Regions from separate parts of the Streptococcus handemini genome, predicted to be linked through region 2. Evidence: predicted binding sites of a transcription regulator. Region 2 holds the regulator's gene; each other region holds the start of a gene.

The links. The regulator Rex, encoded in region 2, represses fermentation and respiration genes when NADH is low (regulators of the CRP and FNR family bind a similar motif). The targets are predictions, from matches to a motif close to TTGTGAANTANTTCACAA.
Region 1: a site for Rex is predicted at 2,680-2,697, ahead of adhP (alcohol dehydrogenase AdhP). Genes of this name have one in related genera too.
Region 3: a site for Rex is predicted at 1,422-1,439, ahead of adhE (bifunctional acetaldehyde-CoA/alcohol dehydrogenase). Genes of this name have one in related genera too.

What each region holds. Positions count from the first base shown of each region.
Region 1 covers NZ_JBFRYH010000026.1:1,495-5,752, forward strand. Annotated here, with positions in the region: gene vicK (cell wall metabolism sensor histidine kinase VicK) at 1-861, opposite strand, end outside; gene yycF (response regulator YycF) at 854-1,558, opposite strand; gene ABPH35_RS05470 (GNAT family N-acetyltransferase) at 2,027-2,269, opposite strand; tRNA gene ABPH35_RS05475 (tRNA-Thr) at 2,515-2,587, opposite strand; gene adhP (alcohol dehydrogenase AdhP) at 2,723-3,739, shown strand; gene ABPH35_RS05485 (nuclear transport factor 2 family protein) at 3,805-4,173, opposite strand; gene ABPH35_RS05490 (DUF3114 domain-containing protein) at 4,240-4,258, opposite strand, start outside.
Region 2 covers NZ_JBFRYH010000015.1:22,861-27,118, reverse strand. Annotated here, with positions in the region: gene ABPH35_RS03705 (class A sortase) at 1-388, shown strand, start outside; gene radC (RadC family protein) at 442-1,122, shown strand; gene ABPH35_RS03695 (gamma-glutamyl-gamma-aminobutyrate hydrolase family protein) at 1,119-1,811, opposite strand; gene ABPH35_RS03690 (redox-sensing transcriptional repressor Rex) at 1,816-2,454, opposite strand; gene ABPH35_RS03685 (DUF4649 family protein) at 2,565-2,780, opposite strand; gene ABPH35_RS03680 (DUF1831 domain-containing protein) at 2,777-3,130, opposite strand; gene ABPH35_RS03675 (cysteine desulfurase family protein) at 3,130-4,251, opposite strand.
Region 3 covers NZ_JBFRYH010000019.1:7,531-11,788, forward strand. Annotated here, with positions in the region: gene ABPH35_RS04350 (ABC transporter ATP-binding protein) at 1-364, shown strand, start outside; gene ABPH35_RS04355 (ATP-binding cassette domain-containing protein) at 365-1,234, shown strand; gene adhE (bifunctional acetaldehyde-CoA/alcohol dehydrogenase) at 1,532-4,180, shown strand.

The sequences.
Region 1 (4,258 bases), on a different contig from region 2:
GGCCGTAAAATTAATCAGTTCCACATCAGCTGAGCTGACTTGATTGTCAATCCGTGACAAACTGAGCAAGTCTGAAATCATCCGCATCATCCGATTAGTTTCATCGAGTGACACTTTGACAAAGCTAGGCGCGACCGATTCTGTCAAGGCTCCATCATCAAGGGCCTCCAGATAGGATTTGATCGAGGTGAGCGGTGTCCGCAATTCGTGGCTGACATTGGAAACGAACAAACGCCGCTCCCGTTCTTCCTTGGCCTGTTCGGTCATATCGTGCAAGACGACAACCAGACCTGAAATCAAACCACTTTCACTTCGAATGGTTGCAAAATTGGCGCGTAAAGTCAAAAATTCCCCAGCTTCATTATCATGTTCGGTGACAATTTCAGGCGTTTGAGCTAGCAAATCCCGAAAATTATACTGTTCACGAATTCCTAAAATTTCTAATAAATCCCGTTGTTCTGTCGTTTTGGCAGCCAAGCCCAACTGCTTTTGCGCTGTTTCATTGACCATAATGACTCGACCCATGCGGTCGGCTGCCATCACTCCGTCACTCATATAGGCAAGAATAGAGGACAAACGCGTCTTTTCCTGCTCCAAATGGTCATGTGTCAGGCGAATCACTTCAGATAAGTCGTTGAGCGAATTGGCCATATCTGTAATCTCAGGACTCCCTCGTAAGTCAAGAACATCTGAATAGTCCAACTCAATTAACCGCTTGACTTTCTTATTGAGTTCTTTAATTTGTTGATTATCACGATGATTTTCAATCAGCAACACACTGAGCACAATAACAAAACCAATCAAGATGACGACAAACCAAAACTCCGGCTTGGTGATTACATACCGTAATTGATTAATCATTTCCCTTTATATAATACCCTACACCACGCCGTGTCAAGATATACTCTGGACGGCTCGGTGTGTCCTCAATTTTTTCACGTAAGCGACGAACCGTTACATCAACTGTCCGTACATCACCAAAATAATCATAACCCCAAACGGTCTCAAGCAAATGCTCCCGTGTCATGACCTGCCCCAAATGCTTGGCCAAATGATGGAGCAATTCAAATTCACGATGGGTCAATTCTAGCTCTTTGCCATGTTTTTTGGCCACAAATCCATCTGGATTAATCACCAAATCCCCAATGACTAACTCCGGTGTCCCTGTCGCTTCTGATATGATCTGTGTTTCAGTCAACTCACTGCGGCGCAACAAGGCCTTGACCCGCGCCTGCAATTCCCGATTTGAAAATGGCTTGGTCACATAGTCATCCGCCCCAATTTCAAGACCAATCACCTTATCAAACTCACTATCCTTAGCAGACAGCATCAAAATGGGCACATTGCTGGTTTTTCGAATGGTGCGGGCTACTTCAAGTCCATCAATCTCTGGTAACATCAAGTCCAGAATCACAATATCTGGAAATTCTGCTTCAAATAAGGTCAAGGCTTCCCGACCGTCAAAAGCCGTCACCACCTCGTACCCCTCTCGTGTCATGTTAAACTTGATAATGTCTGAAATCGGCTTTTCATCATCAACAATCAAGATTTTTTTCATCTACTCTCACCTCGTCATTCTGATGCTATTATACCAAAACTCTCCCAAATTAGCATGACGGAAGTGTGGGAAGTGATTTTCTAGCTCTTGAAAAAAGTGAGAAGGACTGTATTTGAAATGTAAACAACGAACATCCCGCCAATCAATCACCGTGTCTATCTATTTTACGAACTTTGGAAACAAAAGTAATAAGCCAACAATTATATAAAATCCTTGTGGTAATACAATTAGAGATAAAGCTATTTTAAAACTTTACACCTTTCCACTTTGAACTGGCCAACGTTCGTGACAAATCTGATTCGTTCACGGCAAATGACCCTTCTCCCACATTTGTACCTGTACTTGTTTTGGTTGACTACACTGAGTATGCAGATTACTCCTTGTCTTACCTTTTAACATAGAAAACGAGCATCTCCAATCTGGATTTGCTCGTTTTTTATAGCCGTTGATTAGACTTTTCCTAGACTCTCATTTAAGATATTTTACCCAAATAGCACATGAGATAGCTTCTTTCCACAGTGTCAGAAAAATCTCTAACAAATAAAATCCCATAGCTTGATAAAACTCATTCGTCTGATCATAAGTTTCATACCATCCCTTAGCCACGGCCTTCACCTGTAAAAAAGAAACAGTTTCCTTGGCTTGCTCCTCCAAAACTGCTAGTAACCTGCATCCAACTCCACGGCGGTGCTCATTTTTCCTGACTGCCATACAGCGAATCTCTGCACAATCAGGCCTGAATATGAAAGAGTAATGAAACCCACCGCCTGATTATATTCATAGGCTAACCACATAGGAAGTTCTCGCGCCTCTTGGCAATGAGCCTCGCTACTATCTGGAATTCCAAACGATTCTAGTAAATCTGAAAAAATTTCCTTTGCAAAAGGTATTTTTCAGTGTTATCGTAATATTCGATAATTTCCGTAGTTAGCAACTTTCATTTAAATCATAAACTATGCCGATTATAGGGCTCGAACCTACGACCTACGCGTTACGAGTGCGTTGCTCTACCAACTGAGCTAAATCGGCTTTTCAGCTATATTGTAGCACTTTTATTTTACATGTCAAGTCATTAAAAAAATTAAAATATAATCTTTGTAACCGCTTGCTTTTTGGGAAGTTTGTGATATAATGAACATATCAAAACAAATCGGAGGAAAAACTATGAAAGCTGTTGTTGTAAACCCTGAATCTACTGGCGTAGAAGTTGTCGAAAAAGAACTGCGGCCACTAGAAGCTGGCGAAGCCCTCGTTGAAATTGAATACTGTGGTGTTTGCCACACAGACCTTCACGTAGCACACGGTGACTTTGGACAAGTGCCTGGTCGTATCCTCGGACATGAAGGAATTGGGATTGTAAAAGAAATCGCTTCAGATGTGAAAAGTTTGAAAGTTGGCGATCGTGTCAGTGTAGCTTGGTTCTTCGAAGGCTGCGGTGCTTGCGAATACTGTAATACAGGCCGTGAAACACTCTGTCGTTCTGTAAAAAATGCTGGCTACTCTGTTGATGGAGGAATGGCTGAACAATGTATCGTAACAGCTGACTATGCTGTTAAAGTTCCTGAAAATCTCGACCCAGCCCAAGCAAGCTCTATCACTTGCGCAGGAGTAACGACATACAAAGCCATCAAAGAAGCACATCTCAAACCAGGCGAATGGATTGCTCTCTTTGGAGCAGGAGGACTTGGAAACTTGGCTGTTCAATATGCGAAAAAAGTCTTCAATGCACATGTCGTTGCTATTGATATTAACAATGATAAATTAGAATTAGCCAAACAAGTCGGCGCTGACATCGTTATCAATGGACGTGAGGTCGAAGATGTAGCAGGCTTGATTCAAGAAAAAACAGGTGGAGCCCACTCTGCTGTCGTAACTGCCGTATCAAAAGTGGCCTTCAATCAAGCGGTTGATAGTGTCCGCGCTGGGGGGCGTGTCGTAGCCGTTGGTCTTCCATCTGAAATGATGGATCTCAGTATCGTTAAAACCGTTCTTGATGGTATTCAAGTTGTTGGCTCACTCGTAGGAACTCGTAAAGATCTCGAAGAAGCCTTCCAATTTGGTGCAGAAGGATTAGTTGTCCCTGTTGTCCAAACTCGTCCAGTTGAAGACGCTCCTGCTGTCTTTGATGAAATGACTGCTGGTACAATTCAAGGTCGCATGGTTCTTGACTTCACTCACTAATTGATTTTCTATAGTTAATAATAACCAAAATCCGCTGAAGAAATTCTTCAGCGGGTTTTCTCTATTTATCGAATAGACTTTCCAAGGTTCAGCTGTTTGCGCCAGTCTGGTACTTCGCCATCGTCTGCCCAGTATTCATCTAGCTCTACAATCACATCATCTTGGGTTTTCATAAAGCTAACCGCATGAACAGAAAAAGATTTATCAACAGGAAAAACACGAGTGACGATGATAATCGTATCCCCTACTTCTTCTATATGCTCGATTTCTCCATCCCAGTCTCCAGGATAGTCACAATTGGCCCGAAGATACTCGGCCACAGAAAAACATTCATTGGTGCAGGGCCAGCGGACTACAGCATCTTCGGCAAAATAGCTTCTGAGTTTTTCCTCATTTTGTGCCACTACAGCTGTCACAAACGATGATATATCCATTAGCAGGACCTCCTACCTTGTTTCTAGCTTCATGATAACACTTTTGGCATAGCTTGAAAAGAAATTTCAACCTCTCCACATCATG
Region 2 (4,258 bases):
TGGGGCAGGAACGATGAAAGAAACTCAGGAAATGGGGCAGGGGAACTATTCTCTCGCTAGTCATCATATTTTTGGAATAGCAGGAGCGAGTGAGACACTCTTTTCACCACTTGAACGTGCACAGGAAGGCATGAAGATTTATTTGACAGATAAGCAAAACGTCTATACCTATGTCGTGACAAGTGTACAGTCAGTAACTCCTGAAAGTGTGGAAGTTATTGATGACATTGAAGGTCAGACAGAAATTACCTTGGTAACCTGTGAGGATTTAGAAGCTACCATGCGGACAATTGTCAAAGGAAAACTAGAAAGTAGCACTCCTTACAATGAGACACCAAAAGATGTTTTGAAACACTTTGAGAAGAAATATAATCAGGTACAAATCTAAAAAAGAAGGCATTCGCCTTCTTTTTTACGAATAAATACAATGAGGAGGAAAATATGTATCAAATTATGTTTCAAGAAGAGTCATTATTACCACGGGAGCGTTTATTGGAAGTAGGTGCAGAAAGCTTGAGCAATCAAGAGTTACTCGCAATTTTTATCCGAACAGGGACACGGAAAGAGCCTGTTTCCATCCTATCGAATAATTTACTAGCCAAGTTGGAAAACCTAGCTGCCTTACGGGATTTATCCATTGAAGAATTACAAACATTGGCAGGGATTGGTCGTGTGAAAGCAGTCGAAATCAAGGCAATGATTGAGCTAGGACGACGAATTAATCAGTCAGAAATTTTGCTGCAAGATCGTGTGCTTGGAAGTGAGAAATTAGGGCGTAAAATGATGCAGGACATTGGTGACAAGAAACAAGAACATTTAGTGGCTCTTTATCTTGACACGCAGAATAAAATTATTAGCCAAAAGACTATTTTCATCGGTAGTGTGAATAAAAGTATTGCAGAACCAAGAGAGATTTTACATTATGCAGTAAAATGCATGGCCACCTCAATCATTGTTGTGCACAATCACCCTTCTGGGTCTGTGCAGCCGAGCAAGAATGACTTGGTGTTTACAGAGACATTAAAAAAGTCCTGCGAGATGCTAGGACTTGTCTTACTCGATCATTTAATTGTGGCGAAATCAGCCTACTATAGTTTTCGTGAGGAAGGAGAACTTTGTTAAAATTCATTAACAAGATAATCAAATAAGGCTTTTTCTTCGGTACGAGTAGCATAAAGAAGCTCTGGATGCCACTGTACACCAAGGAAACGCACCTCAGCAGTCATCATGGTTGCTTCGATAGTGCCATCTTCTGCTTGGCCAATCACCTGTAAACCAGGTGCGAGCTGATCTAATGCCTGTCGATGGAAAGAATTAACCCGTGGCTGTTTTCCATAGAAAGTAGCTAGTGGACTCCCTTCATGCAGGCAAATAGAGTGAACGGGCGCGTTAGCAGCAGTGGTTTGCCAATGATTTGGTATGACCTGATGTAAGGTACCGCCCATGGCAACGTTAAAGAGCTGCATACCACGACAGACACCAAAAATTGGTTTCTGCTGTCTGATGGCTTCTTGAATTAAGGTGAGCTCAAAGACATCACGCTGGTTATGATAATTATCGCTTTCAATGGTTTTCTCTTGTCCATAGTAATTTGGAAGGACATTTTGTCCACCAGTCAAAATGAGCTTGTCAATCAGATTGACATAGCATTTAGCTATATCAGGTGATACAATTGGAAGGATGAGGGGAATTCCTCCAGCAGCCTCAATCGCTTGAATAAAACTTGTGGCAACATAGGAGAGAAGAGGCTCAGTATCGTCGGTTGCATTGATAAAATCATTACCAGAAATACCGATAATTGGTTTGCTCATAACATTAGCTCTTTCTCATGAAATAAAGAAGGGTCTGCAATTCACTTGTCAAATCAACATACTGTACAACGACATCTTTTGGTACAGATAAGTTGACAGGTGAAAAACTCAAAATTCCTTTTACACCAGCTTTGACTAGGATATTGGTAACTTCTTGTGCTTTAGTACTTGGTACGGTCAAAATAGCTGTCTGGGCGTTAATCTCTTTGATTTTTTCTTCAATATCTGAAATGGCATAAATTGGAACATTTTCATCAATTGTACCAACTGCTGGATGTTCATCTGCTTCGAAGGCCATAACGATTTTCATTTTATTTCGTTCATGGAAACGATAGTGTAGGAGCGCGCGTCCCATATTTCCAACACCAATCAGCATCACATTAGTAATAGAATTATCATTTAAAATATCAGCAAAGAAATCCATCAATTTTTTGACATCATAACCAAATCCGCGGCGACCGAGTTCTCCAAAGTAAGAGAAGTCACGGCGAACAGTTGCAGAATCAATACCGATTGCTTCTGCAATTTCTTTGGAACTTGCCTTTTCAATATTGCCAGCATGAAATCGTTTGAATACGCGGTAATAGATTGACAAACGTTTGGCAGTAGCACGGGGGATAGGGGATTTTTTTTCGTTTTTCACAATCTTTTACTCCTTTTGATGATTTATTCTATTTTAGTAAAAGTTTGTGAAAAAAGCAACAGATTACACTGAAAAAATACAGAAAAAACAAGAAGTCATTCTTGTTTTTTCTAGAGATTAGTTGGATCGATTGTCTTGAGGTAGCGATAGAGATCTCCAACGAGTCCTTGATATCCTAAGTCTTTGCCATCTTGACGTAAAGAAATCACTTTTAAATGGTCTGGAATAGTCACACAACCTGAAAAGGAAAGAAGTAGGGCGTCAAAATTGTCAAAAGTTTGTGAGCGAATTTGCTGATAGGAATCTTGGTAACGTAGTTCAATCATGCTTTTGTACTTTCTTTTGTGAAAATATCTCGGTCAACTAAGCTGTCCATGAGGAAATAAAATTTTTCTTGGATAACAGCATTTCCACCTGCTTTGAAAATATCTATCAAGTGCAGACCTGATTTGTCTGTAATATTGATTTTAAAACCATTCAAATCTTTATTGATAATAATTTTTAGTAGAAATCCTTGATTGGAGTTTGGAATTTCTTCTAACATACGCGTTAATTGATAGTTGCCGACCTGGGTTTGTTCAAATGTATTATCACGTAAGGTAAACTTTTTGATAGCTGGGCTAATGGAGTAAGTATAATCACAATTTTTTAGAGTTACAGATGTTGTAAAAGCCATTAGTAAGTGCCTCCTATGATTTCATGTAGTTGTTTGATGAGGAAGTCTAGTTCCTCTTTTGTATTTTCATGTGAAAAGCTAATCCGAATGGATTCCTTTAGGCGGTGTGACTCTTTTCCGTATAGGGACTCTAAGACATGGCTATTTTGAATCACACCGGCAGTACAAGCAGAACCGCTGGAAACAGCGATTCCTGCAAGATCTAGGCGCATGAGCACTTGCTCATTGAGTTGATTCGGAAAACCGAGATTGACGACGTAGGGAAGTGTCGGCCCAGTTTCATTGAGGTAATGATGGATAGAGGTCAGATTGCTTATCAAATAGCCTTTTAAAGCAGAAACGCGAGTGTAATGCTCTTTTAGTTGGGCCGTTTGTTCTTTCAAAGCTGTTGCCATAGCCGCAATTCCTGCTAGATTTTCTGTTCCTGCTCGGTGTTGTTGCTCTTGGCGCCCTCCGTGAATCAGAGAGTCAAAGTGCGGAATACGGCTATAAAGGAAGCCTACTCCTTTAGGCCCATGAAACTTATGGGCAGCAGCAGAGAGAAAATCAATTCCCAGTTGTTCCGGTGAGATAGCAACTTTTCCTATTGCTTGGACAGCATCTACATGAAAAACGGCTTGATGTTGGGAGAGAATTTCGCCGATTTCTTTAATTGGTAGTAACAGCCCAGTCTCATTGTTGGCATACATGGCACTAACTAGAATGGTATCTGGGCGTAAGGCTGCCTGAATCTGCTGGGCGGAAATTCTTTGATTGATAGGCTGAATATAAGTCACCTCAAAGCCGAATCGCTCATGTAAATAGTCCATTGTGTGAAGGACAGCATGGTGTTCGATAGCAGTTGTGATGAGGTGTTTTCCCTTATGCTGATTGGCCAGCGCATAACCTTGGATAGCAAGAGTATCGGCCTCTGACCCCCCTGAGGTAAAAATGATTTGTTCAGGCTTGCCATCTAGGATGTGGGCAATATCTGCTCGAGCTTGGCGGAGAATAGCGTTTGCTTTTCGTCCTGCCCAATGAATACTCGAGGAGTTTCCGTAGTATTCTGTCGAAATATCCATAAAAGTTTGAAGGGCAGCTTTCGACAGAGAAGTTGTTGCTGCATTGTCTAAATAAATCAAGGAAATC
Region 3 (4,258 bases), on a different contig from region 2:
ACCGAAGGTTTTGATTGCTGATGAGCCGACGACGGCATTAGACGTGACTATACAAGCGCAAATCTTGGCCTTGATTAAGCAGTTACAAGAGAGTCTTGATTTGACAGTTATTATCGTCAGCCATGATTTCAGTGTGATTGCTGGTCTATGTGATCAGGTCAAGGTCATGCGGGGAGGTCAGATTGTGGAAGAGGGGACTGTGGACGATATTTTTGATAACCCTCTCCATCCCTACACCAGAGAACTACTGCAGGCAGCACGGCTGGAGTCAAATACAGTCATTCATTCGCTCCCGCAGGACAGCATGGATGGGCCACTAGTTGCGGTTTCAGAGACACACTTTGTGAGACAAGGAGGGCGCTAAATGGAACAAGAAGCATTGATTGAGGTTCGAGATGTTCAAAAAGTATATAGTAAGAAGAATTTGCTCGGAAAAGAAAATCGACATGTTGCGGTAGATGGTGTGACACTGACCTTATATAAGGGGGAGACCCTTGGTTTGGTTGGAGAATCCGGGAGTGGTAAATCCACCTTGTCTAAATTAATTTTAGGACTAGAAAATCCGAGCAAGGGAGAGGTGGATTATGTAGGATTAAGTCAAGATGATTTAGCAAATCAAGCGATGCAAATCATTTATCAAGACCCATTTTCAGCCTTGAATCCCTACTTATCTGCTTTAGAATTGGTGAAGGAGCCGCTGTATAAACTTCCGAAGAAGGAGGCGGATAGCCTAGCACGTGCGATCCTAGAGCGGGTTGGAATTACCGGTGAGGCCGTTCATAAGCGGCCAAAATCCTTTAGCGGCGGTCAGCGTCAGCGAATTGGAATTGCGCGAGCGGTGGTCAGTCGGCCCCAATTTGTTGTCTGTGATGAACCAACATCAGCTCTGGATGTCTCGATCCAAGCGCAGATTCTGCAACTGTTATCCGAATTGCAGGAAGAATTTCATCTATCCTATCTCTTTATCTCGCATGACTTAAACGTTGTTCGGTATTTTGCCCAGCGTATTGCTGTTCTTTATAAGGGAACCTTGGTCGAACTGGCTCCTGCGGAACAATTATTTACCAATCCTCAGCACCCGTATACACAGTATTTATTATCGGCAAATCTCCCCCTATCTTCTAGCGAAGCTAGAAAACAATTACAGCAGATATCAAACCAGATTCAGGATTTTGAGCTAGAGTCAGATGCCCAGTGGATAGAAATAGCAACAAATCACTTTGTACGAAAATAGTTGATAGATAAAATTTCATGATAAAAATCAGTAAATCAAGAATGAAAACCAGGAAAATTCAGCAATCATTTCCTGATTTTTCATTTGTGAAACAAAAAAAGTTTGAAAAAACATTCACAATCTCAAGACGGCAATCCGTTCGGCTACAGGATTTTTGAAAAAATATCACAAGATAAGGAAAAATAATTTGTGAAATTTTTAACAAACTCTTTACAAGGGACAAAAAATGATGTAGAATATACTTGTGAAAAAGTTAACAAACAAAAGTTAACAGAAAATATTTTGGAGGAATCATAGATGGCTGAGAAAGCAGTATCACCAGAGGAAAAATTAGTAGAAGCTCGTGCGCATGTTGACGGTCTTGTGCAAAAAGGGTTGGTGGCCCTTGAGGAGTTTCGCCAGTTGAACCAAGAGCAGGTAGATTACATTGTTGCAAAAGCATCAGTAGCAGCTCTTGATCAACATGGTGCCTTAGCTCTTCATGCTTTTGAAGAGACAGGTCGTGGTGTTTTTGAAGACAAGGCAACCAAAAACTTGTTTGCCTGTGAGCATGTTGTGAATAACATGCGTCATACGAAAACAGTTGGGATTATTGAAGAAGATGATGTCAATGGATTAACCTTGATTGCAGAGCCAGTGGGGGTGGTTTGTGGGATTACACCAACAACGAATCCAACTTCAACAGCTATCTTTAAATCATTGATTGCTCTGAAAACCCGTAATCCAATCGTCTTCGCCTTTCACCCGTCTGCGCAAGAATCTTCAGCACATGCAGCTCAAGTCGTCCGTGATGCAGCTATTGCAGCGGGTGCTCCTGAAAACTGTATCCAATGGATTACAAAACCGTCTATGGAAGCAACATCCGAGTTGATGAACCATGATGGCATTGCAACGATCCTTGCAACAGGTGGGAATGCTATGGTGCGTGCAGCTTATTCATGTGGAAAACCAGCCCTTGGTGTAGGTGCAGGTAACGTTCCTGCTTATGTGGAAAAATCTGCTAATATTCGCCAGGCAGCTCATGACATTGTTATGTCTAAATCCTTTGACAATGGAATGGTCTGTGCTTCTGAACAAGCAGTGATTATTGACAAGGAAATCTACGATGAATTTATCGCAGAATTCAAATCGTACCATACTTACTTTGTGAATAAAAAAGAAAAAGCCTTGCTAGAAGAATTCTGTTTCGGTGCAAAAGCTAATAGTAAAAACTGTGGTGAGGCAAAATTGAATGCAGCCATCGTCGGAAAATCAGCTGTTTGGATTGCCGAGCAAGCAGGATTTAGCGTACCAGAAGGAACCAATATCCTCGCAGCAGAGTGTAAAGAAGTTGGAGAAAAAGAACCGCTAACACGCGAAAAATTATCTCCAGTCATTGCTGTTTTGAAATCAGAATCTCGCGAAGACGGAATCAATAAAGCGCGCCAAATGGTGGAATTCCATGGGCTTGGTCACTCTGCAGCAATCCACACAGCAGACGAAGAATTGACCAAAGAATTTGGAAAAGCGGTACGTGCCATTCGTGTCATCTGCAATTCTCCATCTACCTTTGGTGGAATCGGGGATGTTTACAATGCCTTCTTGCCATCCTTGACACTTGGTTGTGGTTCTTACGGACGCAACTCAGTCGGTGACAACGTAAGTGCTGTTAATCTCTTGAACATCAAAAAAGTAGGAAGACGTAGAAATAATATGCAATGGTTTAAAGTTCCTTCAAAAACATACTTCGAGCGCGATTCTATTCAATACCTTCAAAAATGTCGCGATGTAGAACGGGTGATGATTGTCACAGACCATGCCATGGTTGAGCTTGGATTCTTGGACAGAATTCTCGAGCAACTTGAACTTCGTCGCAATAAAGTGGTGTACCAAATCTTTGCGGAAGTAGAGCCAGATCCAGATATTACAACGGTTTACAAGGGTACAGAGTTGATGCGTAGCTTTAAACCAGATACCATTATCGCCCTTGGGGGAGGTTCTCCAATGGACGCTGCCAAGGTTATGTGGCTCTTCTACGAGCAACCGACAGTTGACTTCCATGACTTGGTTCAAAAATTCATGGATATTCGCAAACGCGCCTTCAAATTCCCAGAATTAGGTAAGAAAACCAAGTTTGTCGCCATTCCAACGACCTCTGGTACAGGTTCGGAAGTCACACCATTTGCGGTTATTTCTGATAAGGCGAACAACCGTAAGTACCCAATTGCAGACTATTCATTGACACCAACCGTAGCCATTGTAGACCCAGCGCTTGTCATGACAGTTCCAGGTTTTATTGCAGCAGATACAGGTATGGACGTCTTGACCCACGCGACAGAAGCCTATGTATCCCAAATGGCCAATGACTATACAGATGGCTTGGCGCTGCAAGCGATAAAACTTGTCTTTGAAAACCTTGAAAGTTCTGTGAAGAATGCTGATTTTGAATCTCGTGAGAAGATGCACAACGCATCTACTATTGCAGGTATGGCTTTTGCCAATGCTTTCTTAGGAATTTCCCACTCTATGGCTCATAAGATTGGTGGTAAATTCCATACTATCCACGGGCGTACGAATGCCATTCTCTTGCCGTATGTAATTCGGTACAATGGTACCCGTCCAGCCAAGACTGCGACATGGCCGAAGTACAATTACTACCGTGCAGATGAAAAATATCAAGACATTGCAAAAATGCTTGGCCTTCCAGCTTCAACGCCTGAAGAAGGGGTAGCTTCTTATGCCAAAGCTGTGTATGAACTTGGTGAACGTGTTGGAATCAAGATGAACTTCAAAGATCAAGGTATCGATGAAAAAGAATGGAAAGAATCAGCGCGTGATTTGGCCTTCCTTGCCTACGAAGACCAATGTTCACCAGCAAACCCACGTTTGCCAATGGTTGATCATATGCAAGAAATCATGGAAGATGCCTACTATGGCTATAAAGAACGCCCAGGTCGTCTCAAATAATTATTAAGGATTCCCCAATAAAATAAATAGGAGAGTGAGCAGAGATGGTTTCGCTCTCTTATTTTTCTCTGGGCAGAA